3 regions of the Clostridium isatidis genome follow, and region 2 is predicted to be linked to each of the others. Evidence: a T-box and tRNA genes for the amino acid it is inferred to sense, from the RefSeq annotation. Region 2 holds a T-box; the other regions hold tRNA genes.
The links. A T-box is a leader RNA that pairs with one kind of tRNA and senses whether it is charged. The one in region 2 lies ahead of leuS (leucine--tRNA ligase), so its partner is inferred to be a tRNA-Leu.
Positions count from the first base shown of each region.

Region 1: it encodes a tRNA-Leu, which carries the amino acid that the T-box ahead of leuS (leucine--tRNA ligase) is inferred to sense. The anticodon was not compared.
Region 3: it encodes a tRNA-Leu, which carries the amino acid that the T-box ahead of leuS (leucine--tRNA ligase) is inferred to sense. The anticodon was not compared.

Region 1 is NZ_CP016786.1:170,140-184,144, forward strand. It holds gene BEN51_RS00765 (peptidylprolyl isomerase) at 1-136, shown strand, start outside; gene spoVT (stage V sporulation protein T) at 435-983, shown strand; gene BEN51_RS00775 (putative polysaccharide biosynthesis protein) at 1,068-2,603, shown strand; gene yabN (bifunctional methyltransferase/pyrophosphohydrolase YabN) at 2,623-4,083, shown strand; gene BEN51_RS00785 (HU family DNA-binding protein) at 4,303-4,578, shown strand; gene BEN51_RS00790 (RNA-binding S4 domain-containing protein) at 4,629-4,889, shown strand; gene yabP (sporulation protein YabP) at 4,940-5,233, shown strand; gene yabQ (spore cortex biosynthesis protein YabQ) at 5,240-5,629, shown strand; gene BEN51_RS00805 (FtsB family cell division protein) at 5,751-5,984, shown strand; gene BEN51_RS00810 (S1 domain-containing RNA-binding protein) at 6,073-6,486, shown strand; gene BEN51_RS00815 (IS1182 family transposase) at 6,698-8,326, opposite strand; tRNA gene BEN51_RS00820 (tRNA-Leu) at 8,595-8,681, shown strand; tRNA gene BEN51_RS00825 (tRNA-Met) at 8,704-8,779, shown strand; tRNA gene BEN51_RS00830 (tRNA-Met) at 8,785-8,861, shown strand; tRNA gene BEN51_RS00835 (tRNA-Leu) at 8,867-8,953, shown strand; tRNA gene BEN51_RS00840 (tRNA-Met) at 8,976-9,051, shown strand; tRNA gene BEN51_RS00845 (tRNA-Met) at 9,059-9,135, shown strand; tRNA gene BEN51_RS00850 (tRNA-Leu) at 9,141-9,227, shown strand; gene spoIIE (stage II sporulation protein E) at 9,499-11,883, shown strand; gene tilS (tRNA lysidine(34) synthetase TilS) at 12,271-13,689, shown strand; gene hpt (hypoxanthine phosphoribosyltransferase) at 13,682-14,005, shown strand, end outside.
Region 2 is NZ_CP016786.1:1,438,717-1,452,721, forward strand. It holds gene BEN51_RS06880 (ABC transporter permease) at 1-310, opposite strand, end outside; gene BEN51_RS06885 (ABC transporter permease) at 310-1,401, opposite strand; gene BEN51_RS06890 (ABC transporter ATP-binding protein) at 1,401-2,921, opposite strand; gene BEN51_RS06895 (BMP family lipoprotein) at 3,068-4,159, opposite strand; gene BEN51_RS06900 (DUF554 domain-containing protein) at 4,443-5,120, opposite strand; gene BEN51_RS06905 (DUF5685 family protein) at 5,317-6,225, shown strand; gene BEN51_RS06910 (J domain-containing protein) at 6,212-6,829, shown strand; gene BEN51_RS06915 (hypothetical protein) at 6,852-7,346, shown strand; gene BEN51_RS06920 (CoA-binding protein) at 7,534-7,923, opposite strand; T-box leader at 8,157-8,358, shown strand; gene leuS (leucine--tRNA ligase) at 8,409-10,859, shown strand; gene BEN51_RS06930 (methyltransferase) at 11,020-11,772, opposite strand; gene BEN51_RS06935 (HesB-like protein) at 12,017-12,346, shown strand; gene BEN51_RS06940 (methionyl aminopeptidase) at 12,571-13,440, opposite strand; gene BEN51_RS06945 (hypothetical protein) at 13,628-14,005, opposite strand, start outside.
Region 3 is NZ_CP016786.1:346,629-352,185, reverse strand. It holds tRNA gene BEN51_RS01775 (tRNA-Gly) at 1-18, opposite strand, end outside; gene BEN51_RS01770 (hypothetical protein) at 87-758, opposite strand; gene BEN51_RS01765 (HNH endonuclease signature motif containing protein) at 974-1,384, shown strand; tRNA gene BEN51_RS01760 (tRNA-Gly) at 1,573-1,647, opposite strand; tRNA gene BEN51_RS01755 (tRNA-Leu) at 1,664-1,747, opposite strand; T-box leader at 1,900-2,111, shown strand; gene thrS (threonine--tRNA ligase) at 2,236-4,173, shown strand; gene BEN51_RS01745 (hypothetical protein) at 4,252-4,431, opposite strand; gene BEN51_RS01740 (O-acetylhomoserine aminocarboxypropyltransferase/cysteine synthase family protein) at 4,541-5,557, opposite strand, start outside.

The sequences.
Region 1 (14,005 bases), 1.3 Mb from region 2:
GGTTGATAGTCTTGAAGATAAAAAAGAAGAAATAAAAACTACTTTAGAAAATGAAAAGAAAAATGAATTATATACAACTAAAATAGAAGAGTGGAAAGAACAATATAAAGTTAAAACTTATGAAGGAAGACTTTAATCAGTGCACAGTTGTTAGTTCACAGTGTACAGTTTAGGTAGATTTTCAGGTTTAGCTGAAAATAGATAAAAATAAATAAGGAATTAAGACACCTTGAGTGTTAAAAACTGCTAGCTTCTGTTAGCAGTTTTTTGTTTTTATTTATTACTTTTTATTGCTAGTTTTTAATTATAAAAACCAGATAATGATTTGATTTTATCAATTGAATAAATTTGCCTTTATGTGTATAAAATTTCTAAGAAGTCAAATAATAATAGTGCAACTAATTATTATTAAAGTAAGGAGGTATCTCATAATAATGAAAGCTACAGGTATTGTAAGACGTATAGATGATTTAGGTAGAGTTGTAATACCAAAGGAAATCAGAAGAACTTTGAGAATTAGAGAAGGAGATCCATTGGAAATCTTTACTGATAGAGAAGGTGGAGTTATTCTGAAGAAATACTCACCTATTGGAGAATTAACTGATTTTTCAAAGGAATATGCTGAAAGTTTACATCAATCAATAGGACATAGTGTTTTAATAGCTGATAAGGATGCTTTTATATCAGTTAGTGGATCACCAAAAAGAGATTATATGGAAAGAAAGGTAAGCAGCGAACTTGAAAAAATAATGGAAGAAAGAAAGGCTGTTATTATAACAGACGAAGCTAAAACTATTCCGTTACATAATGATGAAGAAAAAGGAAAGTATACTAGCCAGGTTATTGCACCAATAATAGCAGAAGGTGATGCTATTGGAGCTGTAATAATATTAGCCAAGCAAGATAATGAAAAATTAGGTGAAGTAGAGCTTAAATTAGCAGAAACTGCTGCAGCTTTCTTAGGAAAACAAATGGAACAATAAAAATAAGCTTAAAAAATAAGTAATAATACCTCTAAACTAGCAATACAAATTTATTAGCGAACATTTCGAGTTTGGAGGTATTTTATGAAAAAACAATCATTACTTAAAGCAAGTTTGATTCTTGGAATTGCAGGTATTGTTTCAAAATTCCTAGGGTTATTTTTTAGATGGCCTTTAATAATGTTAATAGGGGATGAAGGTGTTGGATATTATCAAATGTCTTATCCTCTTTACATGTTTTTTGTTGCAATTGCATCAGGAGTCCCAGCAGCTATATCTAAAATGATATCTGAGAGAAATGCAAAGGGAGATGTAAAAGGTGTATTTGAAATTTTAAAAGAATCAAAAATTTTAATGATGTTTCTTGGGATAGGAACATCTCTAATATTATTTTTCTTTGCTAAACCTATTATTAAATTTGTTCAGTGGGATCCAAAGGCTTATTATTCTTTAATAGGAATTTCCTTGGCACCTATTATAATTTCTATTATGACAATCTACAGGGGATTTTTTCAAGGACTTCAAAATATGACTCCTTCAGGAATTTCTCAAATATTAGAGCAAATAGGAAGAGTAGTAATTGGAGTTGGACTAGCTTTTTTATTATTACCTAAAGGAATAGAGTATTCAGCAGGGGGAGCAGCTTTTGGAGCAGCAGCAGGAGGTTTAATTGGTTTATTATATCTTTATGTAAAATATATAAAAGTAAAGAAGAAAATGTGGAATAGGCCTATTAAGACTAATCCTAAGGTTTTAAGTGAAATATTAAGAGTAGCTCTTCCTATTTCTATAGGAGCAACAGTAGGAACAATTATGAGTTTAATTGATTCTATACTAGTGCCACAGAAGCTTTTACTATCAGGATTAACTTCTGAACAATCAACAATTTTATATGCTCAATTGACAGGAAAGGCAAGTGTTATAATAAATATTCCATTAACCTTATCAGTAGCTTTAGGAACTTCCTTAATACCTATAATAGCAGAAAATTATGTTATGAGAAAAAGAAGAGCCTTAGAGGAAAAAATACAGATGTCCTTTAAATTATCCTTTTTAATTGCTTTACCTTGTACCCTCGGATTATTTTTTCTTTCTGAACCAATAATGAAGGTTATATTCCCAGGAAGATCAGAAGGTTCATTAATACTAAAATATTTATCTATTTCAGTGCCATTTATAATAGTAACTCAAACAACTACATCAATTATGCAGGCAATAGGTCATTATATAAGACCAGTTATAAATTTATTTATTGGCTGTATTGTGAAAGTTATATTAACTTATTTACTTGTTCCAATACCAAATATAAATATATATGGAGCTGTTTTAGCTAGTATATCAGCTTATCTAGTAGCAACAATACTAAATATGATTTCTTTAAAAAATAAAATTAAAGTTAATTTCAATTTAAGAAGTACTTTTATAAAACCTCTTATAGCGTCCCTTTTCATGATTATAGGAGTAATAATAAGTTATATAAATTTATTAAATAAAACTAATAGTAGTAATTTATCTTGCTTAGGATCAATATTTATAGGTATTATTATATATATGGTACTAATACTAATATTAAGAGTATTTACCATTGAAGATATAAAAAGCAGGGTAGTAAGAAATTAATTAGTAAGGAGATGACCTAATGATAAAGATAATAGGTTTAGGGCCTGGTTCTCCGGAGGCTTTAACAATTGGAGCTGCTAAGCTGTTAGAAAAGGGAGAAAATATATATTTTAGAACAAAGCATCATCCTATTGTGAATTTCTTGAAAGATAAGATTAAAAATTACGAAACCTTTGATAAATATTATGAGAATAGTGAAAATACAGATGATATAAATGAGAAAATTGCTAATGAAATATTAACAGCACATAAAAAAACTAAAGATGTAGTATATGGAGTTCCAGGAAATCCATTGACTGCAGAAAAAACAGTTGCTATTTTAATAAAAATATGCAAGGAAAAGAAAATAGATTATAAGGTTATTCCTGCAGTGAGTTTTATTGATTCTCTTATGGAAACTTTAAAAATAGATCCAATTGAAGGATTAATGGTTATTGATGCCTCAGATATTAATAATCAAATTTTAGATAAAAGGGTAGCTACTATAATTGCACAAGTTTATAACAAATCAGTTGCTTCGAAGTTAAAAGAAAAACTTTTAGATAGTTATAATAAACAAACAGAAATATATTTAATAAAAAATCCAGGGATAGATGAAGCGGAGATAATAAGAAAAATTCCTGTATATGAATTAGATAAACAGGAAGATTTAGATAATATGACATTTATATATGTTCCAAAGGACAAAGATAATAAGAAGGATTTTTATGATTTAGTTAATTTAGTAGAAACTTTAAGAGGAGAAAATGGGTGTCCTTGGGATAGGGAACAGACTCATCAAAGTATAAAAAATGAGTTGATTGAAGAAACTTATGAGCTTATTGAGGCCATAGAAGAGAATAGGATAGATGGAATGATTGAGGAACTTGGAGATGTATTATTTCATGTAGTATTCCATGCTTGTATTGAAAATGAAAATGGTAATTTTAATATTACAGATGTAATTAATGGAATAATAGCTAAAATGGTTTATAGGCATCCGCATGTTTTCGGAGAAAAAGAAATTAATAATACAGATGAAGTTCTAAAGAGTTGGGATGAATTAAAAAAGCAGGAAAAGAAATACGAAACTATTACTGAAGAAATGAAATCTATTGCTAAGACATTACCAGCTTTGACTAAGGCCCATAAGGTACAGAAAAAGGCTGCAAAAGTTGGTTTTGACTGGGATAGTATTGAAGAAACTTCAAAAAAAGTAATAGAAGAATTAAATGAGGTTTTAGATGTATATAAAACCAAAAATGGGGAAAAAATAAAGAAAGAAATAGGAGATTTGTTATTTTCCTGTGTTAATTTATCCAGAAAGCTAAATGTAAATGAAGAAGAAGCATTAAATATGACTATAAATAAATTTATAAATAGATTTTCATTTGTAGAAGAAATGGCATTAAAAAACAATAAAAAATTAAATGATATGACTTTAGAAGAGATGGATAAATTTTGGGAAATTGCAAAAGAAAATGAAAAAAATAAAAAATAAAAAAGGATTTTAAATTTTTTTGAAGAATAATATAAACAGTTGTTGCTATACTATACATAACTTATTGTAAAAAAACGGTTTTTTTGTTATAAAAGTAGAGAAACCTATAGACTATCAATAAAAGAGGTTATATAATAAGATAATGTAGTTATAGTACATATTAAGGAAATAATTAACTACTAAAAATATTAAAACGGGTTATTTAAGGAGGATGTAATTGTGAATAAATCAGAATTAATCACTAGCATGGCAGAAAAAAGCAAATTAACAAAGAAAGATGCTGAAGCAGCTTTAAAGGCTTTTATTGAAACAGTTGAAGAAACTCTAGAAAAGGGTGACAAAGTTCAATTAATCGGATTTGGTACTTTTGAAACTAGAGAAAGAGCTGCTAGAGAAGGAAGAAATCCAAGAACTAAGGAAGTTATCAATATTCCAGCATCTACAGTACCAGTTTTTAAAGCAGGTAAAGAATTTAAAGACAGAGTTAATAAGTAATATTAAGAACCCGAGTTATCTCGGGTTCTTTTTTAGAAAGGAGATTGATTATGAGATTAGATAAATACCTTAAAGTTTCAAGAATAATAAAGAGAAGAACTGTAGCAAAAGAAGTTTGCGAAGGGGGAAGAGTTTTTATAAATGATAAAGTAGCCAAACCTTCAACTGTTGTTAAGGAAGGCGATGTAATAGAAATACAATTTGCAAATAGATCCTTAAAAGCTAAAATAACTAATATTGCAGAACATGTTAAAAAAGAAAATGCAAAAGAAATGTATGAGATCCTAGAAGGAGAAGAAGATAAAGAATAAATATAATAAATCCTTCATATATTTTAATAAGAATATTTGGAGGAGATATCATGGAGAAGAAAATTGAAAATAAATTAGAAGAAGCAAGAAGTAATATATATTTAGAAAATAGAAAAAAGCTAACTCTTACAGGAGCTGAGGAAGTAATTAGTTTTGATGATGAAAAGATATTATTAAATACAAAATTAGGATTTTTAACAATTAAAGGTTCTGAATTAAAAATGAATAAGTTAGATGTTCAAAATGGAGATTTAATAATAATAGGAAACATAGCTTCTATAGTTTATAGTAGTAAAGAAGGTAAAAAAGAAAAAGAAAGTATAATATCAAGGCTTTTCAGGTAGGTTTATATGCCGTTAACTTTAGAAGTTCAATTTCAAACTGTACTATATTCTATTTTATCTGGTATTTTAATTGGTGTTTTATTTGATTTATATAGTATGGTAAGAGGAATAAAAGTACCTAAAATAATAGTCATAATTGAAGATATATTATTTTGGGTATTAACGGCCATAACAGTCTTTACTTTCTTACTATATAAGAACTATGCTTTCCTAGGGCCATATGTTTATGTATTTATGATTTTAACGTTAATCATTTATTTAAAAATTATTAGTTCAAAAGTTAGAAAAATAGAAATGTATATTATAGAAAAAGTAAGCTGGCTATTTAGAATAACTTTTAAAACTTTATCCTATCCTTTAAAAATAGTATATTATAATATTCTAGGAAAAAAGTAGGAACATAAAAAAATAGCTTGAATAAAATATTTTTAGTGTTTAAAATAGATATATAATATATTTAAAGAGGGTGTTGTAAATTAAAAAGCGATTAACTCTTAAAGGAATTATTATATTTTTTATTTTTGCCATTTTTATATTCAATTATATTAAGCAAGGAATTACGATTAAAGAAATCCAAAAAGAAATTACTGTTAGTCAGCAAGAACTAGAGGAACTTAGAGATAAAAATGCAGAACTTCAAAGAGATTTAGAGAGTATTGGTTCTGATGAGTATATTGAAAAGAGTGCTAGGGAAAGGCTAGGGATGGTAAAAGAAGGAGAAAAGGTTGTGAATTCCCAGGAGCAAAATTAATGGATATGTTTTAAAATTACAAAAAGAGGTTATTATTATAATAACATATATTTATTATTTTTAATTTTTAAGGAGGAATCTTTGTAACATGACCTTAGCGGCAGGAAACATTTTAGAGGGTACAGTGGTTAACATCACTAATTTTGGTGCATTTGTAGAGATAGAGGGGAATAAAACAGGGCTAGTTCATATTTCAGAGGTAGCAGATTCATTTGTAAAAGATATTAGGGAACATCTTAAGGAAAAAGATAAGGTTAAAGTAAAAGTAATATCAATAGATGATAATGGTAAGATTAGCCTATCTATAAAACAAGCAAATGTACAAAAAAAATCAGCTAACCCTATAGAAATTGATTGGTCTCTAGAAAATAAGAAAAATTATAGTGCTTCAGGGAATTTTGAAGATATAATGTCAAAGTTTCTAAAAGACAGTGAAGAAAGAATGCAAGATATAAAAAGAAATCAAGACTTCAAATCAAAGAGTGGAAGAAGAAGTTATTAATTTTTATTTATGTAATTATAGACATCATATAAATTTATATATAAATCTATAAGGGGAGCTGTCGCATTAGTGGATTAAAATCCGTTAGCGATAGCTCCTTTTTCTATTCTATAAATTAACTTTTTAGGTGTTATTTTTATTTGCATGTAAATCAACTAAAAATAGGCGCACTTCAATAAGCCTCAGAAAAAAAGCTTTTTTAAAATTTAACTTATGAGGCTTTCTTCAATTCAAATAAGTGCTTACCAGTGCGGCCCGCTTGTATTTTACTATGTAATTTATTTATATTGTGTGCCATTGCAAGAAGTATACTTTCTGCTAATACATTCTTTTGCCCACGACACATAAATCTTCTGAAATTCATGTCTTGTTTTATTTGTGCAAAAGAACCTTCTGCTTGAATACTTCTGTTCATTCTAAGCAAGCAACCTTCTTCGCTTAGAATTCTTTCTAAATCAGACTTTCTTTGGCGATTAAACTTTTTTGATGTTTCAAATCTTTTTACTCTTTCTTCCAAAGGAGTTTTACAATTATTCCCTTTGATGCAACTACTCTTGTAAGTGCAATCATTGCAATCTTCACAAACATAAATTGTCTTTTCACTTTCATATCCTGTTTTAGATTTTCTAATTTTTATATTTTCAGCCTTTAACTGCTTACCATTTCGGCATATGTAGAAATCTTTTTCTTCATTGTAATCCATGTTTTCTATTTTACCGATATCATTTTTATATTTTCTTGTTTTTGATATTTCATAATTAGATGGCTTAATAAATGCTATTTGATTATTTTCTTCAATAAATGAATAGTTCTCCTCACTTTCATATCCAGCATCTGCAACTATTTTTAAGTATTTAAATTTTAAGTTTTCTTCCATGCTTTTCAAGAAAGGTATTAGCGTAGTTGTATCCGTTGGTTGTGGTCCAACTGTAAGCCATGTAATATATTCTGAATCTACACCATGCTGCACATTATAAGCTGGCTTAAGTTGACCGTTTTTCATAGCATCTTCTTTCATCCTCATAAATGTAGCATCAACATCAGTTTTTGAGTAACTGTTTCTATCTCCGCAAGTGTACACTTTTTGAGTATATTCTTTAAACTTTGAAAGATATTCTTCAAGTTTTTCTATTGATCGTTGCAATGCAGTTTTTCTTTTCCCACATCCGTGAACGAATTCTATTCCTTCTGATTTCTTTAGTGCATAAAGCTTTTTTCTAAGCTTTTTTACATGTTTCATTTGAACTTCATTTTTATAGATTAACTTAATATCATAAAGTTCTTCGCACTCTTTAACAAGGTCGGCCACTTTAATTAGCAATTTTGCCATGTTTTTTGTAACTGCCTTTTTCCAGACAAAAGTATATTTATTTGCATAAGCTTCTATTTTTGTGCCATCAATAAAGATAGCATCTCCTGATATCTCACCAATTTTATAAAGAAATTTAGCTGTTTCAGCTAAGATCCTTTCAGAACATGGAGCAAAATGAAGACTTCTAAATCTTGCAAATGTTGCATGATCCGGAGCGGATGCTCCCTCAAGCAAAAACATAAAATTAATGTCTCTACGGCATGCCTTTTCAATATCTCGAGACGAATAAATCTTATTCATATATCCATAAGTCATGATTTTCAGCATTTTTCTTGGCGATACTTGATTTTCCTTTATCTTGGAATAAGTCGAATATAAATCTGTTAAATCCATCTCCTCTACAAATTGACTTAGTAATCGCACTGAATCATTAACCGGTATCATGTAATCAATATTTAATGGAAGTTTTAATTGATAAAACTTTTGGTTTAATGTATAATTCTTTTGTAAAATATTTTCTTTGTGCATAAAAATATTTTATCATAAATCCTAAACTCATGGAGTCTAGGATTTATTTTTTTGCACAAAAAGGGACTGTGCACTAATTATTAGTGCGACAGCCCCTTTTTAATTTGAAAAGTAGAATAAGGGAAGATTTTTCTTTTAAAGTTTTACCTAATAAACACTTTTCTTTGTATATTATAAAAAGTGTGAAACACTTTTTAAAAAAATATGTTGACACTTATAAGAACATAATATATAATTATTTTTGTCGTCGATAAGGCGCAGTTAATATGCTGAAGTGGCGGAACTGGCAGACGCACAGGACTTAAAATCCTGCGGTAGCGATACCGTACCGGTTCGATTCCGGTCTTCAGCACCAAGTTAAATTCAACTTAAAATATCGCGGGGTGGAGCAGTTGGCAGCTCGTCGGGCTCATAACCCGAAGGCCGTAGGTTCAAGTCCTACCCCCGCAACCAAATGTGGCGGAATAGCTCAGCTGGCTAGAGCACTCGGTTCATACCCGAGGTGTCGTAGGTTCAAGTCCTATTTCCGCTACCATATATGCTGAAGTGGCGGAACTGGCAGACGCACAGGACTTAAAATCCTGCGGTAGCGATACCGTACCGGTTCGATTCCGGTCTTCAGCACCAAGTTGAATTTAACTTATAATATCGCGGGGTGGAGCAGTTGGCAGCTCGTCGGGCTCATAACCCGAAGGCCGTAGGTTCAAGTCCTACCCCCGCAACCAAAAAAATGGCGGAATAGCTCAGCTGGCTAGAGCACTCGGTTCATACCCGAGGTGTCGTAGGTTCAAGTCCTATTTCCGCTACCATATACGCTGAAGTGGCGGAACTGGCAGACGCACAGGACTTAAAATCCTGCGGTAGCGATACCGTACCGGTTCGATTCCGGTCTTCAGCACCAAAGTCATAAAACTCAAATAAGTTTTATGACTTTTTTTATATTTATTTTTTCATCATTAAATTGTTTATACTGACAAAATAAATGTTTATCAGAAAATAAAACAATAATTAGTCTTCTTTAGGAGAGAAATTATTCTAAAATTTTATCTATCTTTAAGGGATTATAAAACAAAATGTCCTACGAAAAATTTTTTTATAACCATATATTGACATATCTCACCTTAACATAATGCTATAATCAAAATACATTTTAAGGAAGGTGAGGTAATAGTATGCAATATGGTGTGGACATATCAACATATAAAAGAGTAAGTAATAAAAATAATAAAAGAGAAGTTAAGCTTCAGGGAGATATTATTAAATCTTTAATAATGGTTACTGTTGGAATTTTATTAAGCAGGGTTTTATTATCTATAACAAAAGATATTGGTATAGCACCCTTTGGTATTGCATATTTAATATGTTTAAAAAGGGAAAATGTAAAGGATAAGATCCTTGCCTTATTTGGAACAATAATAGGATATTTATCAATATCTAATATTTTAGAAGGAGCTATAGGTTATTGTGTTGTAGCATTAATAATATTAATTTATAGTGAAATATGCAATCAAATAAGCATTAAGGAAAAAGATGCTATAACTTTCTTAATAATATTCTCAACCTTTTTGATTTTTAATTTTGTGGTTTATAAGCAGCCTATTAAAATTAACTTAATATTTTCTTTATTAAAATTAATAAGTATAATACCTGTTAAATATATTATAAGTTACGCACTAAGCTCAATAGATGAACTAGATAGCAATTATTTATTCTCTACTGAAGAATTAATAAGTATAGGAATATTAATATGTTTATTAATTACTGGAGTGGGAAATTTTAATATTTTAGGTGTTTATTTAAGAGGTATAGTAGCTATTTTGGTTATTTCACTTTTTTCTTTTATTGGAGGAAGTGGATTAGGTTCAGCTATTGGAATTTCAATGGGTTTTATAATAGGAATAACAAATAGTGATATAGTAACTTATATAACTGCCTATAGTTTATGTGGACTTATTATGGGAGTTTTTAAGGATACAGGCAGGATATTTTCATCGTTAAGCTATTTAGTAGTTCATTTTATAATATCCATGTATTCTAATTCCTTTAATATAGCAGGAATGATAGAAGTTTTAATTGCTCTGATTTTATTTATATTAATACCAGAAATAATAATAAATAATATTGTAAATGAACTTAATAGAGATAAAAAGGTTGAAATTATAAATGAATTCAATTTAAATGAAGTAAAGAATGAATTTTTAGATAGATTAAATTCAATGAAAGCAGTATTATCAAGCTTATCAAATTCAATATTAAATTTAGGACAAAATGATATTTTATCTTTAAGCAACAAAGGAACTGCAATGGTTGAAAGTTTAGCCGACAGAGTTTGTTATAATTGTGAATTAAGACAAAGATGTTGGGATAGAAATTTACGTTATACTTTTGATGGATTTTCAGAGCTTATAAGCAGTTGTGAAAGCAATGATATATATTTTCCTCAAGTTTTAAATAATAAATGTGTTAAAAAGAGCAGTCTTATGAAGAATGCTCAGGAAATTGTAAATAATTATACTGTTAATGAGGCTTTAAGAACTAGATTAACAGAAGGAAGAAAGCTTATAGCTAGCCATATAAATAATATGACTATAACTATGGGAGATATGATTAGGGATTTTGAAAAAGATGTTTCTGTATGTACTGAAATAGATAAAATTCTAAAAAAATCATTTAATAAAGCAAGAATAGAGTATAAAAACGTATTTTGTTATTTAGATAGAAAAGGAAGGATGAAAATAAAAATTACATTAACTAATTGTGAGGGTAGCAATTATTGTGCGAAAAAGATATTACCTATAATAAATAACTTAGTAAAAGTTCCAATTTCCATATCTAAATCTGGATGTAGAATTGATCCAGATACAGATGAATGTTCAATTATAATTGAAGAAACTCCTAAATATCATGTAACTTCTTATGCAGCAGTTAAATCTAAGGATGGAGAAAGTTCTATAGGAGATAGCTATAGTTTTAATACTAATGATGATGGAACTTATTTAACTATAATAAGTGATGGAATGGGTTCTGGACCAGAAGCTTCAACTGAAAGTAAGTTGGCAGTTGATCTAATAGAAAAGTTTATTGAAGCAGGTTTTACTCAAAAAACTGCTATCAATACTGTTAATTCAATAATGGCAATGAAATTTAATGAAGATGAAAAATTTACAACTATGGATTTAAACTTAATTGATTTATATACAGGAGAAACGGAATTTATAAAAATAGGTGGAGTAGCTAGTTTTATAAAAAGAGGAGATGAGGTAAAGGTAATAAAATGTAATAGCCTTCCTTTTGGAATATTAGATGCTGTAGATACAAATTCAGAAAAGCTACAACTTAAACATGGAGACATTATTGTATCAATAAGTGATGGGGTTTTAGATGTTGATAAAAATAATTTAGGAAGCTACTATTGGCTAGAAGAATATTTAAAATATTCAGATAGCAATCCAGCAGAGTTATCAAGAAATATATTGGATAAGGCAATTTCTCTAAGTAATGGAAGAGTAAGAGATGATATGACAGTTTTAGTATCAAAAATTTATTCGATCTATTAAAACAAGGGGTTGTTGGGAACAGTTCCTTGCTCCAATTAAAAATTTATAATTTAAATGTACAATTCAGGGTGATTTTTAAATTGGCTGAAAATATGAGAATATATTTTTGTAATTAGTGAAGTTAATAAGTTTCTGGATTTAGAAGATGTATTTGTAGTAAAACCATAAATACATCTAATAAACTAGAAATAATAATTTATAATTCACAATTTAGGATTATAGTTAGTTTAGCTAAAAAGCTAATATATTATTTTTATAATTCAGTAAGTCTGAATTATTTCCTAAATTGTGAATTTTGTATTGTGAATTATGAATTGTAATAGTTGTTTACAACTATTACAATTGTGTTATTATAAATATATCAAAAAATACTGAGGAGTTTTCACCGTGGTTAAAAAGGTAAAGGATTTTATTATCGAAAATAATCTTCTCAATAAAGGAGATAGGGTATTAGTAGGCTTATCAGGCGGTCCTGATTCTGTTTGTCTGCTTCATATACTATATAATTTGAAGAATGATTTAGAAATAGAATTAGGAGCAGCTCATATAAATCATATGTTAAGAGGAAATGAAGCTATTGAAGATGAGGAATATTCAAAAAGATTATGTGAAAGTTTAAATATTGAATTCTTTTCCACTAGAATAAATATACATAAAATATCAAAAGAAAAAGGTATTTCAGAAGAAATGGCTGGAAGAGAGGAGAGATATAGCTTCTTTGAGAAAATTAAGGAACAAGAAGGTTATAATAAAATTGCAATAGCCCACAATTTAAATGACCATGCAGAAACTGTAATATTAAATTTAATGAGGGGATCTGGTATGGAAGGGCTTTGCGGTATTAGAGTAAAGAGAGAAGGCGGGATAATTAGACCAATTTTATGCCTTTCAAGAGATGAAATTGAAGAATATTGCAGAATAAATGATCTAAATCCTAGAATTGATAAGACTAATCTAGAAAATATATACGGTAGAAATAAAATAAGGCATGATATACTTCCATATATGAAGAAAAATTTTAATGATGATATAATAGAAACAATTAATAGAATGAGCAAACTTATTCAAATAGATAATGACTATTTAAATAAGGAAGTTGAATGGTATTATTCAAAGTACTGTGAGAAAAGACCTGATAATTTAATTATTTTAAAGGATGCTTTTTCTTTAGATTTAGCTCTTTTAACAAGGCTTATAAGAAAGTCCTTGTTTAATTTTTCAGAAAAATATAATAACATTGAAATGAAGCATATATATGAAGTTATAGAATTATCTAAGAATACTACAAATAAAAGAATATATTTACCTAATAACATAATATGTGAAAATGTATATGGGGATATTTATTTAAAGGATAAAATAAAAGTATTATCCAAAGAGAACAATAAAGAGGAAAATGAAGTAATTATTAATAAAATTGATTTGGAGAATAATACAATAGAATATAATGGGTATCTAATAGAGTTTAAAATTATTAACAATTTGAAAAATAATATAGAATTTTCTAATAATGTATTAATAAAATATTTCGATTATGATAATATAAAAGAAGAATTAAAAATCAGGCAAAGAAGAAATGGAGATAAGATGATTCCTTTAGGAATGAAGAACAGCAAAAAACTAAAGGATATATTTATTAACTTGAAAATTCCTTCTGAAGAAAGGAAAGAAGTACCTATTGTGGTTTTTGATGATGAAATTGCCTGGATAGTTGGATATAGAGTTTCTGAAAGTTTTAAGGTAACAAATAAGACAAGTAGAATTTTAAAGATTACTTTTAGAAGAAAGGAAAAAAGCAATGCTTAAAGACATAAAAGAAATTTTATTAACTGAGGAAGTAATAAAAGAAAAAATAAAGGAACTTGGAGGTAAAATAAGCAGAGATTATAAGGATAGAAATTTATTGGTGGTTGGCATTTTAAAAGGTTCAGTGGTTTTTACTGCTGATCTTATAAAAAATATAAATATACCATGCGAACTTGATTTTATGGCAGTATCTAGTTATGGAAATTCATCTGAAACTTCTGGTATTGTAAGAATACTAAAAGATTTAGATAATAACATAGATGACAAAGATATAATAATAGTAGAAGATATTGTTGATAGTGGAGTTACATTAGAT
Region 2 (14,005 bases):
TATTAATAGCAGTACCACTTATTGTTTGATCTGCATTTAAGTTTATACTTGCAAAAGCATGTAATATTGAGAAGAGAACGCCAGCTAAGAATGCTGCCAATAATCCTATCCAAAGGGCTCCAGGTACACCATTAGCCTGTAATTTTGAAGCTGTAATAGCTCCTGCAAATGATCCAATTATCATTAATCCATCTAGTCCTATATTAATAATTCCACTTCTTTCACTATAAAGAGCTCCAAGAGCTGTTAATAGCATTGGAACTGTATAGGCTATCGCATATGGAAAAATTTTCTCTATTATTGTCCACATTATTTTTCCACCATCCTTCCAGGAGTTTGAGTTCCATTTTTCTTTTTATTTTCATTTTTCTTTTTAAAAACTTTATTTATTAATTTATCCATTATCATACTTGTTGCTGCAAAGTATATTATAGTTGCCATTATTGTATCAGCAAGTTCTGGCGGTACCTTTACTGCTGCATTCATAAATCCCCTGCCTACATAAAGAAGACCAAAGAATAATCCTGAGAAGAATACCCCAATAGGGCTGCTTGCTCCTAATAATGCAACTGCAATACCATCAAAGCCTTGACTTGGCATAACACCAATCTGCATTATATTTGAATTTCCTGTATATTGAATAACTCCAGCTAAACCAGATAATGCACCAGCTATTGCCATAGATATCATTATATTTCTGTTAACCGGCATACCTGCATATTCTGCTCCAAATCTGTTAAATCCAACAGCTTTAAGCTCATATCCAAGCACTGTTTTATTTAAGATAAACCATACAGCTGCAACTGCAATTAAAGCTAAGAAAATTCCTAAATTAATGAAGGAATTATCAAATAGGTTTGTAAGCCACGAAACTCTTAAAGTTGCAGCTTCTGGAAGCATCTTAGATTCTGTTTCTAAGAAATCTCCCTTAAAGTAAGACGGAATTAGATAATATACTGACCAGTAAGCAATCCAGTTCATCATAATGGCAGAAACAACTTCGTTTACGTTAAACCTTGCTTTTAACAGGCCTGGAACCGCTCCCCATAATGCTCCAGCTAAAGTACCAAGTATAACTATCATAGGTACAAGAATAATTTTTGGTAAATCAAAAGTTAATCCGACAGCTATTGCTGTAAAACCTCCTGCCAGCATTTGTCCAGGTGTACCAATGTTAAACAAACCAGTTTTAAATGCAAAGGCTACTGAAAGTCCTGTTAACACTAATGGAGTAGCTGTAGCAATTGTGTTACCTATTCTCTCCATATTCATAAGTCCACCTTTAAACAGGTATAAATATCCTTCAAATGGATTAAAGGACATAATGGCCATTAATATTGCTCCTGCTATCATTCCAAGTATTATGGCTAAAATTGATTTTAAAAATTGATTTCTACCCATTAATTTTCACCTCTCTTTATACCTGCCATCATCAGACCAACTTTATTTTCATCTGCTTCTTTAGCATCAATTATTCCTATTAACTCTCCATTATTAACTACTGCAATTCTATCAGAAACATTTAAAATTTCGTCTAATTCTAAGGATACTAAAAGAACTGCTTTTCCATTATCTCTTTGTTCAACAAGTCTTTTATGTATATACTCTATTGATCCTACATCTAATCCTCTTGTTGGCTGTACTGCTATTAAAAGGTCTGGATCTGAAACAACTTCACGTCCAATAATAGCCTTTTGTTGGTTACCTCCTGATAAGGATCTTGCTATAGATTTTCCGCCTTCACCTGATCTAACATCAAAATTTTCTATTATATCATTTGCATGCATTGTTATTTTTTCTCTATTTATAAGTCCATTTTTTGAAAAAGGCTTATTTTTATATGCTTTAAGAACCATATTATCTTCTATTGTATAATCTAAAATTAATCCTCTCTTATGTCTATCTTCTGGTATATGAGCAATTCCTAAATCTATTCTTTCTCTAATCGAAGAATTTGTTATATCCTTTCCATTAAAAACTATTTTTCCTTCTTCAACTGGCCTCATACCTGTTATAGCTTCTACTAGTTCAGTTTGACCATTTCCTTCAACTCCAGCTATACCAACTATCTCACCTTTTCTAACTGATAACGAAAAGTTTTTTAAGCCAAGAACTTTTTTATTATTTTTAACTGATAAGTTTTCAACCTTAAGTACTTCTTCCTTTGGCTTTGCTTCTTGCTTTTCTACTTTGAAAGATACTTGCCTTCCAACCATCATTTTTGCCATTTCTGCTTCAGTAGTTGACTTAACATCTACTGTTCCAATATATTTACCTCTTCTTATTACTGTACATCTATCAGCAGCAGCTTTTATTTCCTTTAATTTATGAGTAATTAAAATAATAGATTTGCCTTCTTTTATAAGGCTTTTCATAATTTGAATTAGATCTTGTATTTCTTGTGGAGTTAAAACGGCTGTAGGCTCGTCAAATATTAATACCTCAGCATTTCTATATAGCATTTTTAAAATTTCAACACGTTGCTGCATACCAACTGAAATGTCTTCAATTTTTGCATATGGATCAACGTTTAATCCATAAGTTTTTGATAATTCAGCTATTCTGTTAGCAGCTTTCTTTATATCAACAGTTAAAAACTTCTTAGGTTCACTACCTAAGATAATATTTTCTGTTACTGTAAAATTTTCAACTAATTTAAAATGTTGATGAACCATACCTATTCCTAAATCATTGGCAATATTAGGATTAGAAATTTTAACTTCTTTTCCTTTTACCTTTATAGTTCCCTTGTCTGGCAAATACATTCCAAACAGCATTCCCATTAATGTAGATTTACCTGCACCATTTTCTCCTAAAAGAGCGTGAATTTCTCCCTTTTTAAGTTGTAAAGTAATATTATCATTTGCTACAATTCCTGGAAACTCTTTTCGTATATTTAGCATTTCTACTACATAACTCATTAAATATCCTCCCTCATTTTACTACTTTAAAAGCATTAACTATGCCTTTTTTTGTTTGGGTTGTTAAATAAATGAAATTCTCCAATAATAGAAGAAAAAGACGGATTATCCGCCTTTTTCACATAAATTTAATTATCTTTAACTATCTACTTTATTAAATTACCTTGTTCAGCACTTACTTTAATATCTCCACTCTTAATCTTTTCAAATACTTCTTTAACCTTTGAAACTGTATCTTCTGATAAGTTTGGATTTTCTTCTGGAAGACCAACACCATCATTTGATGCATCAAATCTTAATATTTGACCACCTTTGAATTCTTCATTTAATTCATCTTTAATCATATCAAAAGTAGCAATATCAATCTTCTTCATGGCAGAAGTTAATATTACTGATTTTTTTGCAGCTTCATCATAAATACCATCTGCATATTGGTCAACGTCAACACCAATCATCCAAACTTCTTGACCCTTTTGAACTCTTTGTTTAGCTTCATTTATAGCTCCAACACCAACTCCACCTGCTGCTGCAAATATAGCTTTTACTCCATTGTCATACATAGTTGCTGCTAGTTGTTGTCCTGCTGCTGAGTTATCAAATGATCCTTGATATACTACATTTTCAGCTTTAATAGTCATCTTTGTTCCTAAATTTTCATTAGCATAAGCTACCCCTTGTTGGAAGCCCCAGTTGAACTTTTGAACTGCTGGTATTTCCATACCACCTATAAATCCTAAGTCTCCCTCTTTTAATTCTGCTGCTGCTGCAACTCCTGCTAAGAAACCAGCTTGTTCTTCAGCAAAGAAGATAGCAATTGTGTTGTCTGATAAATCATAATTATTATCTCCGCTATGAGGAGCTCCATCAATAATTACAAACTTAGCATCTTCATATTTCTTTTGAGCATTATATATAGCAGTTTCAAACTTAAATCCAGGAGTAACTATAAACTTATATCCTGTATCATAAAGATTTGTGATTTCTTTTGAATAGTCTGCTTCAGTAGTACCTGCTGGTTTTAAGTAACTTGTTTCAACTCCAAATTCTTCTCCAGCTCTTAAAATACCTTCCCAAGTTCCTTGGTTAAAAGATTTATCATCGATAGTTCCTGCATCAGTAACCATTCCTACTTTAAGATCTGCGTTTTCTGAACCTTCTTTAGTAGAAGTATTTCCACATCCTACTAGCCCAGTAATCATTAGTGCTGATAGTGCTAAAGCTATTGCTCTTTTCTTCATAAAATAATCCTCCTTAGACTATATGTATATTAATTTGTTAAATTCGTCCATATCGAATTTCTATTGAGATTATACAATATATACATTTTAAATACAATAAAAAAATTCGTGAATATAAGCTTTCTTCGACATTTAATTACACCATTCTTGCTTTTTTAAATTTTATTAAACCTTTTCAAACTAACAATAGAAACTCAAATAGAACGGATAATTCATGTATATTTTTAATATTTATTTAAGTTGTGTACTCTACTTTATATAGAATATACAACTTAAATAAATTTTATAACAAACTTAAAGTAACTGCTATCAACATAGCTGGCAGTAAATTAGAGATTTTAATTTTAGTTATGTTAAGAATATTAAAAGCTAAACCTACAATAAGTAAACTTCCAACAGCTGTCATATTATTGATAGCAGCATCACTTAATATTCTAGACAATAAAGTTGCTCCAAAAGCTATTATTCCCTGATAAATAAAAACACTTATTGAAGATAACATAACTCCAATCCCTAAACTTGAAGAAAAAATAATTGAACTAACTCCATCTAAAATTGATTTTGCATAAAGAGTGCTATTGTCATTATTCAATCCACTTTCTAATGCACCAACAATAGCCATAGCTCCAACGCAAAATAATAAAGTCGCAGTTACAAAGCCCTCTGAAATTGAAATACTATTGTTGCCTTTATTGACTTTCTTTTCAATAGTTTTTCCTAAATTATTAAGTTTACTATCAATATCAATTAACTCTCCTATTAATGCTCCTAATGCAATGGAAATTATCATTATTAATGTATTTTCACCTTCTAATGCCCCTGATATACCAATATATAGAGTACACAAACCTAAACCATTCATTATATTTGCTCTTATTTTATCACTTATTCTGCCCTTTATTATTAGCCCTATAATTGATCCTATAATAATAACTAAGGAATTTATTATTGTACCAAACATTTCACCGCCCCCGACTTTTTTATTATTTGCAAATAAATTTACTATTATTTATATTTTTTTATTTTACAACAATATTATTTCCTTTATCAATTAGTTTTCTATAACCTTAAATATATATAAAATTAACATTCTATTTATTGTGAATAAAAATTAAATTTTGTATAATTAGATTAAACAAAATTAAGGAGTGTTTTTATTGTTTGGATATGTAACTCCATTAAAAAGTGAACTAAAAATAAAAGATTATGTAAAATTCAGAAGTTATTACTGTGGATTATGTATGAGTTTTAAAAAAAATATAGGTAATTTACCTAGGTTAACATTAAATTATGATATGGCTTTTCTTGCAGTATTACTTGATTCAATATCAGAAAAAGAAGCTTCAATTGAAATAAAGCGCTGTCTTCCACATCCCTTGGAAAAGAAGCCTATAATCGTAAATAATGATGCAATAGATTATGCAGCTGCAATGAATCTTTCTCTTTATTACTTTAAAGTTAAAGATGATGTTCAAGATGACAATAAATTAAAAAGTAAAATAATAGAAAAAATTTTAAATCCCTATGAAAAAAAAATAAATAAATCACTCAGAAAGATATCTAGCATAATAGAAAAAAATTTAAATGAATTAGCAAACTTTGAAAAAAATAAAAATTTTTCTAATATAGATGAAATCTCACATCCTTTTAGTAATATTGTTGGAAATATATTAAAGGAATATCCCTATCCTCTTATAGATGATAGTGAGATTTTGAGGAATAATCTTTATAACCTTGGATACACTCTTGGTAAATGGATATACCTTATAGATGCTGTAGACGATTTAAAAAATGATATAGAAAATAATAAATTCAATCCAATTAACTTTTTATTCAATAAAGATAATAAATCTTATGAAGATTTACTTACTTCAATAAAAGATAGATTAGAATTTACAATTTTAAATTGTGCATATAATTCTAATGAAATGCTATTAAAACTTCCACTAAAGAGAAATATAGATATATTAAAAAATATCTTAGAACTAGGAATGATGGATAAATATATTATGGTGACAAGTAAACCATGCGAAAATAAAGGGAGGAAAAATAATGAATCCATATGAAGTATTAGGTCTTAAACCTGGAGCAAGTCAAGAAGAAATAAAGGCCGCTTATAAAAAATTAATTAAACAATATCATCCAGATCAATATGGTGATAATCCTTTAAGAAATCTAGCTGAAGAAAAAATGAGAGAAATAAATGCTGCCTATGATCAATTAACTAAAAATTCAGGAAACAGTTCTCATAGTTATAATAATTATAACTCTAATAACTATAGTAATTATAGCAGCAATAATAACAACTATGATTTCAATGAAATAAGAAGATATATGCAAATGGGCAATTATGCTGCAGCCGAAGCAAAATTAAATAGTATCTCTAATAGGAATGCAGAATGGAATTTTTTATATGGTGTTTTATTGACTAACATGGGTAGATTTGATCAAGGTCTTAATTACATTCAAACAGCAGTTAATATGGAACCAAATAATTTTGAATATAGACAGACTTTAAATTCTTTATATCAAAGAACTAGAAGTTATTCAAATAACTATTATAGAACTACAGGAATAAATAATTCTGATGCTTGTGATATGTGTATAAATCTTTGGTGCTTAGATTCTATATGTGAATGTATGGGTGGAGACCTAATAAGCTGCTGCTAATTATTAAGGTGGTGGAAATATTATGAAAGCAAAAGAACTTACTTTGAATGCTATACTAATAGCACTTACTATTATTATTTTATTCTTAAATAATATTATGCCTATAAGTACTCTCACTTTCCTTACTATAAGCTCTTTGCTCGTACCTATTGCAATCATTAGAGGTTCTTTAAAAGGTGCTTTTCTTGTATATATAGGCTCTTCAATTTTAGGCTTTTTACTTTTACCAAAAGATATAGTACTTTTCTACTTTATCTTCTTTGGAATATACGGCATAATTAAGCACTACATTGAAAAACTAAATAAATTCTATTTAGAAGTAATATTAAAATTAATATTTTTTAATATAATCTTACTTATATCATATTTTTTCTTAAATGAATTTATTAACATAAATGAAAATAATCTTCCTCTGTATGCACTATTTATTCTTGGGCAAGCTGCTTTTTTAATATACGATTACGCTTTAACTGTTTTGATATCATGGTATTTATCTCAAATTCATAAGAGAATTTGAGAAAGCTCACAACTTAAAGCACATAATTAAAGAAATATTTAGGCAAAATGAATTATAAGAATAAAAAACTGCTGAAATTTTCAGCAGTTTTTCTAATTTTCAATTTAATGAAAAGTTAGCTAAGTTATTAATCATTAATTGATAATCGCCCTTCTCCTATTAGCTATTACTTCTTACCTTTTACTTGTTATCTCTCTGCTTTCCCTTCTTCTATCTTTCTAAGTTGAACTAATGCACAATCTTGAAAAACTTCTATGTGATTTTCCTTACAGTAGTTTAATATTGCTTCACTTTCTGCTCCTGGTTGTATTAATATATGTTTAATTCCAAGATCTTTTGCTTCTTTTATGTATTCATAGCCCTTAACTGGATTTATACAAAGATCGATTACATCTATATTATATGGAACTTCCTTTAAACTCTTAAATATAGAAGCTCCTCCAGCATAATGGATGCCAGAAACGTTAAAGCCCCTTTCTTTTAATGCCTTTAATATTTTATTAGCATATTTATTTTCATTTTTTACATCTCCTACAACAACCCAGTTCTTCATATACATTAAATCTTTAACTTCCATATTTCATCCTCCTGTTAAAATTATCTTATATACTATAATTAGCATAAATCTTTAAATTAATACAATATTTAAAAAATGCGAATATAATCACCTTTTAATCTATTATTAAATATCAAATGAAAATAAAAATCACTATTAATCTTTAAATTGAACTTTCTAATTGTACATTCTTATGTTATATTGACTTATATTTTTTAATAATATATAATTAATTCCATTATAACATAATATTTTATATCGCTATGATTAGGAGTAGTACTATAAATGTTAATCTTCAGAGAACTGTTGGTTGCTGCGAAACAGTGATTAGATTATAGGAACTTACCTAGGAGCTTACTTGTCAAAAGCAAGTACGGTAATACCGTTATAATTTCGAGTGAGAAAAATTTATTTTTTCTAATAAGAGTGGTACCGCGAACGTCCTTCGTCTCTTAATTGAGATGAAGGCTTTTTTATATATAATAATTTTGTAGGAGGATTAATTTATGGCTAAATATGGAACATCAATTGATAGAAAATGGCAAGCTAAATGGGAAGAAACAAATCTTTATAAATTCGACCCTAATAATAAGGGTGAAAAACTTTATGTATTAGAAATGTTCTCATATCCTTCTGGCAGCCAACTACATGCAGGTCACTGGTTTAATTATGGACCTGTTGATTCTTGGGCTAGAATGAAGAGAATGCAAGGATATAATGTATTTCAACCAATGGGTTTTGATGCTTTTGGTCTTCCAGCTGAAAACTATGCAATTAAGACTGGAATTCATCCAAAAGATTCAACTGAAAAGAATATAGAAACTATGGAAAATCAATTAAAAGCTATGGGTGCAATGTTTAACTGGGAAAACGAAGTTGTAACATGCAGACCTGACTATTATAAATGGACTCAATGGTTGTTCTTACAACTTTATAAAAAAGGATTAGCATATAGAAAAAATGCACCTGTTAACTGGTGTCCATCTTGTAATACTGTTTTAGCAAATGAACAAGTTCATGATGGTACATGTGAAAGATGCTCTACAGAAGTTACAAAAAAGGACTTAACTCAATGGTTCTTTAAAATTACAGATTACGCTGACGAATTACTTGAAAAACTAGATACTTTAGATTGGCCTGAAAAAACTGTTTCAATGCAAAAGCATTGGATAGGAAAATCTACTGGAGCTGAAGTTACTTTTAAAGTAAAAGATTCAGATTTAAAATTTAATGTATTTACTACTAGAGTTGACACTCTTTTTGGTGTTACATATGTAGTTTTAGCCCCTGAAAATAAACTAGTTGATCTTCTGACAACAGAAGAAAACAAGGCAAAAGTTGAAGAATACAAGGAACAAGCTAAAAAACAATCAGAAATAGAAAGACAATCATTAACAAGAGAAAAGACTGGAGTATTTACGGGTTCTTATGCTATTAACCCTATTTCAGGAAAAGAAATTCCTATTTGGGTTGGAGATTATGTTCTTGCAACCTATGGTACTGGTGCTGTTATGGCAGTTCCAGCTCATGATGAAAGAGACTTCGCTTTTGCAACTAAATTTAATTTACCTATCGAAAGAGTTATCAATAGCAAAGATGGCAGCGAAGCAGAATTACCTTACTGTGAAAGTGGTGTTTTAGTAAATTCTGCTGAATTTACTGGATTAACAACTGAAGAGGCAAAAGAAAAAATAGTACAAAAACTAGCTTCTCAAGAACTAGGCTCTAAAAAAGTTAATTATAGATTAAGAGACTGGTTAGTTTCTAGACAAAGATATTGGGGAGCACCAATACCAGTAATTCATTGTGATGACTGCGGAATTGTTCCTGTACCAGAAGATCAATTGCCAGTTGAGCTTCCTTATAATGTAGAATTTACTCCAGATGGAAAATCACCTTTAGCTAAATGTGATGATTTTATAAACACTACTTGCCCTAAATGTGGTAAAGCTGCAAAGAGAGATGCTGATACATTAGATACTTTTGTTTGTTCATCTTTCTATTATTTAAGATATCCAGATAATAAGAATTCAGAAAAAGCTTTTGACAGCGAACTTATAAATAGCCTTCTTCCAGTTGATAAATATGTAGGTGGTCCAGAGCATGCATGTATGCACTTATTATATGCAAGATTTATCACTAAAGCATTAAGAGATATGGGCTATGTAAATTTTGATGAACCATTTAAATCTCTTACTCATCAAGGATTAATTCTTGGACCTGATGGTCAAAAAATGAGTAAATCAAAGGGAAATACTATTTCTCCAAATGATTATATTGAAGAATATGGTTCAGATGTATTTAGAATGTATTTGATGTTCGGCTTCCAATATGTTGATGGCGGTGCTTGGAGCGATGAAGGTATTAAATCTGTAGCAAGATTTGTTGATAGAATGGAAAGATATTTAGAAACAGCAAGAGAAGCAATTAATAGTGGTAATAATAATAAAACTACTTTTGATAAAGAGGAAAAAGAATTAAACTTCTGGCTAAATAATGCTATAAAGGGTGTTACTGAAGATAGTGAGAAAATGCAATTTAATACTGCTATAGCAAGAATGATGGAATTTGTAAATGCCTTATCTAAGTATCTTCAAAAAGAAGTAAAAAATCTAGACTTCTTAAGAAAAGCTTGCATAGATTTCTTAAAAGTTCTTGCACCATTTGCCCCACACTTTACTGAAGAACAATGGAATTTATTCGGCTTAGACTTCTCTATCTTTAATGAGGCTTGGCCAAAATATGATCCTAATGCTTTAATTAAAGATGAAGTAGAAATTGCAATTCAAGTTAACGGAAAAATAAAAGCTAAAATAAATGTTCCTACTGACCTAGATGAAGAAGGAATTAAAGCTGAAGCTTTAGCTAATGAGAATATTGTTGCTGCAATTGGAGATAAAAATATTGTAAAAGTAATAGTTATTAAAGGAAGATTAGTTAATATTGTGGTTAAGTAAAAGCACAATATTAACAATCGACAATTGACGATTAACAGTTAAAGAATAAAAATACTGCATAAATTTTTATGCAGTATTTTTTATGTTTATTTTTTAATTTTCAGTTTACCTAAAACTCCTCCTAAATTGTCCATTATCCATTGATAATTATCCATCGATTTTAGTCTTCTTCATCAAATATTATTTTAAATTCTGCTAAAATCTCACTTACTAAATTTTCATCTAATTTTTTATAATAATTAAGTAAGCTTTCCTCTTGTAATGCAGTAAAGATTAATTTACTTCCTTCCATCCAAAGCTCTGGAACATAAACCCAAACTATTTCTTCATACCTGCAGCTTAAAAGAAAATGCTCATACCCCCAAAAGAAATACTCTTTTATATTATGAAGTTTATTAAAAATTTTATAATCTTCTACTACTTTTTTACTCAATTCATAATAATAAATATCTACATAAAAAAAGTCAAAACTTTCTTTCTTAACTTTATAAGCATCACCATAAATTATTCTTAGTTTATTATTATTATTATTAAAATTCCTTTTATATAACTCTATTATTTCTTTTTCTTTTTCATAAACTACAACTTCTTTAATATTATCTTTTTTTAATAATTCATTTACTACATAACCTAAGCCTAACCCGACTACTCCGACTTTTCCTTTAGCAAATTTAATAAAAGAATATGAACTTTCAATTTCTATAGGAGATATTCTCATTAATTCTTTATTTGCTTTAAGAAGTCTAATTATGTTAACTGATATATTATCTTCTTTTTCATACATATATCCTTTTATATATTGATTTATTGTAATACTTTTATCTATTTTAAAGTCATTAATATTATTCTCATTAATTAATTCATTGTATTCATTTATTTTCTTTAGTACATAATCTCTTTCAAAAGGTTTCAATTTTTTTCTTCCCTTCTCTTTTTAAGTATAATCTAAGTACAATTTAAATATACTAATATTATTCCACGATTTCATTATTAATTATATTGTCAATAAATTGTAATTACAATGATTATTATATTAAAATTTCCTAAATTCTTAAATCTTACTAATTCTTAAAGTAAAAAACACTTGATATTTATATATACTATGTTATACTAGTGATATAAATTATCAATTAAATTTTTATATAGAAGGTGAAAATATGGATAAAATTTTAATAAGTGAAGAAGCTTACAAAGAATTTAAAGCATTCTTAGATGAAAATGAAGTAGATAACTACAGCATAAGAATTAACCTAGCTGGTTTCGGTTGTAGTGGGCCTGCTTTTAATATAACTGTTGATGAACCACAAGATGGAGATGTTGTAGAAAAAGTTAACGATATAACTTTTGTTGTAGAAGAAAACTTAATCGATGAATTCGGCGGTTTCAAGTTACTTTCAACTGAAGAAAATGAAGGTAGAGGATTATCTCTAAAGCCAATCATTGAAGCCGAAGGCGGATGTGGATCTTGTGGTGGAGGATGCCACTAGAAAAAAGGATTGCTTAGGCAATCTTTTTTTCTATTCAAAATTCACAATGCACAATTAAGTATGAATTTCAGACAGCTGAAATTCTACATAAAAAATAGTCCTTTAATAATAACTTAGTTATTATTAAAGGACTATTTTTTTAATTAGCAATTTAAAATATATTTTAGCTTTTCAATCAAACTGAAAAGCAACTATAATTGTCCATTGTCAACTGTCAATTAATTTTATCTTGATAAAATCTCAGCTCCTGTTTCAGTAACTAAAACTGTATATTCCCATTGTGCTGAATAGCCACCATCTTCTGTATAAACTGTCCAGTCATCATCTTCATCAATAAAGACTTCATAATCTCCTTCGTTTATCATAGGCTCTATTGTGAATACCATTCCTGGAACTAATACCATTCCTTCTCCTCTTTTACCTACATGGGCTACAAAAGGATCTTCGTGGAACTTAATTCCTATCCCATGACCACCAAAGGCTCTTACCACTGAAAAACCATTGGCTTCAGCATGTTCCTGTATGGCTGCCCCTATATCTCCTAAGAACCCCCACGGCTTAACTGCTTCAAAGCCTTTATCTAGGCATTCCTTAGCAACTCTAACAAGCTTTGCATGTTCTTCAGAAACATTGCCAATCATAAACATTCTTGAAGCATCAGAAAAGTATCCATTATATATTGTAGATACATCAACATTTACAATATCACCATCTTCTAGTATTGTATCTTCACTTGGAATACCATGACAAACAACATCATTTATAGATACACAAACACTCTTTGGATAACCTCCATAATTTAAATCTGCCGGTATAGCTCCATGACTAACTGTATAATCATAAACTAGTTTATCAATTTCCTCAGTACTCATACCTACTCTTATTTTTTCTTGCACTAAATCTAAAACACCATCATTTATCTTAGCACTTTCTCTAATCCCTTGAATTTGCTTTTCGTTTTTTATCATATCTCTTGTAGGTACTTCATGCCCTTGATTTTTTAATCTATTTAATTTTTCATCAAATTCTAAGTGGCATTTCTTATACTTTTTGCCACTTCCACACCAACATATATCATTTCTATTTAAAATCATTTTTACCTCCATGTTAATAAAATTCACATTTGCATATTTTACTTGTATTATTAGTATTGCTATGAAACTATAAATATTTTATATATAGTATAACATAAATTTATCTTTTAATTTATTTTTAGTAAAAAAATAATTAGGAGTTTAATTGAAAAAACAGCTGAATATTTCAACTGTTTTTAATTTTTTCCTATTCTTTTATTATAAATTCATAAGTAAAATAAGGTTCCATTACAATATTCATATCTTTTAGAGCTTCAACCCAATGGTTCTTTTTAATTGAAATTAATTTCTTTTTCTCCTCATCTAAGTCTTTATAGTATTTACTATCAAACTCTATAAAATATTCATTTAAACTCCTACTTAAACTTTCTAACGTTGAAAAATTATCTATAGCATTACCTTCTAATGATATAACTTCCTTATCATTTTTCATTTGGTAATTCATATATTCATAAAGAAAGTTCTCAATTCTTTTAAAAACATCTCTGGAGTTTACATATGTCTCAATAGTTTTCTTTCCTATTGATATTTTCTTTTCATTATAATTTTTATATTTCAGCCATAA
Region 3 (5,557 bases), 1.1 Mb from region 2:
CCATTGAGCTACACCCGCAAATCTTATTGACAAATATTATTATAATACTAGAAAAATAATTCTGTCAATAAGAAATTTCTATATTTTTATACTACATCTGTAAGAGATTTTGCTAAAATATTTCTAAATTTCTCGCCGTAAGTTTTATCAGTTTCTGCTTTTCTACATATTTCCTTCCATTCATCAATAGTAACCCCAACTACTTTTTCAAATTCATTTCCTCTAATTATATAATTGGAGTTTATCACGAAATCTCCTAATTCGATAGGACTATTAAATATCTTTAAATATAAAAACTCTCTATTATCTCCAACCCAGGTTTTATTAAAATCTCGACTAAATTTTTTTAACCTTGCAAAGATTTTATTTTTTGGTAAAGACCAGCAAGATTTTATCATATTTATTTCTCTTCTCATATTATCTGCTTCTTCTTTTGTCAGCTTTTTATTCTTTTCTGCATCAGAAATTATTTTTTCTACTCTTATATTAGGTACATTAACAATTAATTTTTCCTTTCCATATATCCACTTATAAAAGGCTTCTTGTAAAAATGAATATTGTATATATCCTAATAAAGTCTTTATATCAGGAAAGTAGCTCCATGTATTATCAATTCCGTTGTTTTTTCCAAAAACTAGGGTATGAATATAAATTGTATCCTTATTTGGTAACGAATCCATAAACATATGACCTCTCAAAGTTTTGTTTTTATCTATCAGTTCTTCCCAATAATCGAAGGAATCGTAATTATGCCTCACTCTATCACCCTTTCTTCATTACCATAATATAATATATTATCTATATTTATATTATATAGTTTATTACACCATGTAACAATCGTTTTCAAGATATTAATAAAAATTTATTTTCTAAATTTTCTTAATATTATTATTTTAACCATAATCCTCTATTTGAATAAAATAAAGGTTTATTTTATAATAATATTAAGGATATATATAAGGGAGGCGTGAATTTGCACCACTGTGAAATTTGTGGATCAAAGGCTGATATTCATCATATAGTTCATAAACATGAAGGTGGTTATGATATTAAACTAAATTATAAATATCTTTGTAATTACCACCATAGAGGAAAACTAGGCCCCCACAACTCTTTAGAAACAGATTTAAAATATAAGCTAGAGCTTCAAGAAAAACTTTTCAGCCTTTTACCAAAAGATTACTATACATTTAAGGAACTTTCTATTATTTTAGAAATACCAAAGTCTACTTTAAAAAAAATAGTTAAAGACCTTAAGATGTATAAAGAAGGCTACTCAAAAATTGAACTAATAACAAAATTAATGGGAGGCAAACTATATTCCAAAAGTATGCTTCAAGAATTAGAATTAGAGCGCCTTTTTCACAATATAAATATTGGTTAATTTAGACTAAACAATTTAAATATTAATATAGATTTGCATAAAAAAGAATTCACATTATAATATGTGAATTCTTCTATTATTAATAGTATTTTATTTTTCAGAAATATTATTCATAATAAAACAATATGTAATTTTATATATAAAAAACTTCTAAAATCTAATTAATTAGACTTTAGAAGTCTTTATTTTGGAGCGAAAGACGGGACTCGAACCCGCAACGTTCACCTTGGCAAGGTGACGCTCTACCATTGAGCCACTTCCGCAAAGTTTATTTAAAACTGGTGCAGATGAAGGGAGTCGAACCCCCACGCCAAAGGCGCTAGATCCTAAGTCTAGTGCGTCTGCCAATTCCGCCACATCTGCATCTACTACATATAATATTATATATAACCTTTTTTAATTTTTCAATATTTTTATTATGACATTTTTCGCAGTTTTAGTAAATTATTTTATTTCTCTTTGTTGACATTGAAACTTTTTATATTTATAATAAAAAATAATACATATAGAAATATATCAACACTATGACGAGGACAGTAGACTATTAATCATTTTGCAGAGAGAGATAAATTTGGTGCAATTATCTTACTTGATTTTAGTTGAAAACCACCTCTGAGTGACTCTAATAAAGTCCGTTTATATCACGTTACGATATCTTAAGCGGCCTATTTTAGGCAATTAAGGGTGGAACCGCGGGAAATTTGAATTTACTACTCTCGTCCCTTTCTATTTATAGAAAGAGACGGGAGTTTTTTATTTTATTAAAATAAATATTTCTACTAAAATAGTTTAACTTATAAGTATCTAGAAACTTACAATCTAAATAGAATTAATTAGAAAGGAAGATAAATATGATTAAGATCACTTTAAAAGATGGATCAGTAAAAGAATTTGAATCAAGTATTTCTGTATTTGATATTGCTAAATCTATAAGTGAAGGTTTAGCAAGAAATGCTTGTTGTGGAATAGTTAATGGAGAAGTAGTTGACTTACGTTTTGTTGTTGAAAAAGATAGCGAAGTTGCTATATGTACTTTTGATTCTCAAGAAGGAAAAGATGCATTAAGACATAGTGTATCTCATGTTTTAGCTTATGCTGTAAAAAGATTATACCCTGAAGCAAAACTAGCAATAGGACCAGCAATAAATGATGGCTTCTACTATGATTTTGACATAGAACCAGCTTTCAACTCTACTCATCTTGAAAAAATAGAAGATGAAATGAGAAAAATAATAAAAGAAAATCCTTCAATTGAAAGATTTGAATTACCAAGAGCTGAAGCTATAAAACTTATGGAGGATGCTAATGAACCTTACAAGGTTGAATTAATAAATGATTTAGCAGAAGATACTGTTATATCCTTCTATAAAATGGGTGACTTTACTGACCTATGTGCTGGGCCTCATTTAATGTCATTAAAACCAGTAAAAGCTATTAAACTTCTTAGAGCTGCTGGTGCTTACTGGAGAGGCGATGAAAAGAACAAAATGCTTTCAAGAATCTATGGTACTGCTTTCTTAAAGAAATCAGACTTAGATGCTCACTTACAAGCTTTAGAGGAAGCAAAACTAAGAGATCATAATAAACTTGGTAGAGAACTTAAATTATTTACTACTGATGAAAAAATCGGTCAAGGACTTCCTTTATTAATGCCAAAGGGAGCTAAAATAATTCAGCTTTTACAAAGATGGGTTGAAGACGAAGAAGAAAAGAGAGGATATTTATTAACTAAAACTCCACTTATGGCTAAGAACGATTTATATAAAGTATCTGGCCACTGGGATCACTATAAAGATGGAATGTTCGTATTAGGAGATGAAGAAAAAGATGACGAAGTAGTTGCTCTTAGACCTATGACATGTCCATTCCAATATACTATTTATAACTCAGAACAACACAGTTATAGAGAATTACCTTTAAGATATGCTGAAACTTCTACTCTTTTCAGGAATGAAGCTTCAGGAGAAATGCATGGTTTAATAAGAGTTAGACAATTTACTTTAGCAGATGGTCATATTGTTTGTACACCTGAACAAGTAGAAGAGGAATTCAAGGGTTGTGTTGAATTAATTGATCATATTATGACAACTTTAGGAATTGCAAATGATATAACTTATAGATTCTCTAAGTGGGATCCAAACAATACTGAAAAGTATATTAACAATCCAGAAGCTTGGGAAAAAACTCAAAATACAATGAGAGAAATATTAAACCACTTAGGAATTAATTATGTTGAAGCTGAAGGTGAAGCTGCTTTCTATGGACCAAAACTTGATATTCAATTTAAAAATGTTCATGGAAAAGAAGATACTATAATAACTATCCAAATTGACTTTGCTTTAGCCGAAAGATTTGATATGACTTATGTTGACAAAGATGGTAACAAGAAGCGTCCATTTATAATCCATAGATCATCAATTGGATGTTATGAAAGAACTTTAGCTATGTTAATTGAAAAGTATAATGGTTCATTCCCAACATGGCTTTCTCCTACTCAAGCTATAGTTCTACCTATTTCTGATAAATATAATGACTATGCAGATGCTATAGTTAAAGAATTTAGAAATGCTGGTATAAGAATTACTGGGGACTATAGAGCTGAAAAAATAGGATATAAAATAAGAGAAGCTAGATTAGAAAGAATTCCTTATATCCTAGTTGTTGGTGAAAAAGAAGCTGCTAGCAATTCAGTTGCTGTAAGAAGCAGAAAGAATGGTGAAGAAGGAGCAGTTGATGTAACTAAACTTAAAAATAGAATTATTTTAGAAATTGCTAATAAAGAAATGTAGAAATTAAAGGATTTGCTTAAGCAAATCCTTTTCTATTTATTATACTTCTATTCATTCTTCTTATACATTTCTCATTAATTAAACTTCCTTAAGAAGTTTGGCAAGCTTGTTTTGAAGAAGCCATACCTTTTTTTGCTTTCTATTATTAGCAACCATTTTATTTTTATTATTAACACTAGCTTCTAAATCCCTAGTAACCTTTTCTTCATATATTTTTAAGGCTTCATTTAATATTTCTAATTCTTCCTTATTAAACAAGTTAACCCCCCCTTATAAAAAGTGCTAAGCACTTATAATTCAATTTTGCTGCAAATTATTATAACAAAGAGGGTTGAAGTTATCAATATAGATTTATATTCCTATAATCTTAAACTGCTTCTAAAGCTTGCTCTACATCCTTAATTATATCTTCAATGTCTTCAATTCCTATTGATATTCTTAATAAGTCTGTTGTTACACCAGCTCCTTCTAATTCCTTTTCTGAAAGCTGACTATGAGTTGTTGTTGCAGGATGTAATATACAACTTCTTGTATCTCCTAAGGTAACTGCTAGGGAAATTAATTTTAATGCCCTTTGAAATCTCTTAGTTCCCTCTATATCAGTATCTAATCCAAAGGTAAGAAGACCGCTTCCCCCGCCATTTAAATATTTTTTAGCTTTTTCATATTCCTTACTTGTTTCTAAATATGGATAGTTAACCCACTTAACTTTTGGATGTTTTTCTAGCCACTTTGCCAAGGATAAAGCATTTTGTGAATGTCTTTCTATTCTTAAATGAAGAGTTTCTAATCCTAAATTTGTTATATACGCATTAAATGGACTTAAACATGCTCCAAAATCTCTTGCTATAGTCACTCTAAGCTTAGTAATATAGGCAGCTTCTTTAAATGCCTCTGTATAAACTAATCCATGATAACTTGGATCTGGTGTTGTAAAATCTTCAAACTTTCCATTACTCCAGTCAAAATTTCCTCCATCTACAACTATTCCCCCAATACTTTGAGCATGTCCATCAGCATATTTTGTTGTTGAATGTATAACAATATTAGCCCCATGTTCAAAGGGATTACAAAGATATGGAGAAGCTACTGTATTATCAACTATAAATGGTACCTTAAGAATTTTTGCAGTTTCTGCAAATTTTTCAAAGTCTAAAATATTTAATTCTGGATTACCGATGGTTTCTCCATATATAGCTTTAGTATTTTCCTTGGCTGCTGATAATATCTCTTCTTTAGAAGCCTCTGGACTCACAAAGGACACTTCAATTCCTAAGTTCTTTAAATGAACTTTAAATAAATTCACTGTTCCACCATATAAACTTGAAGATGCTATAATATGATCTCCTGATTTACATATATTAATTATTGAATAAAGAATAGC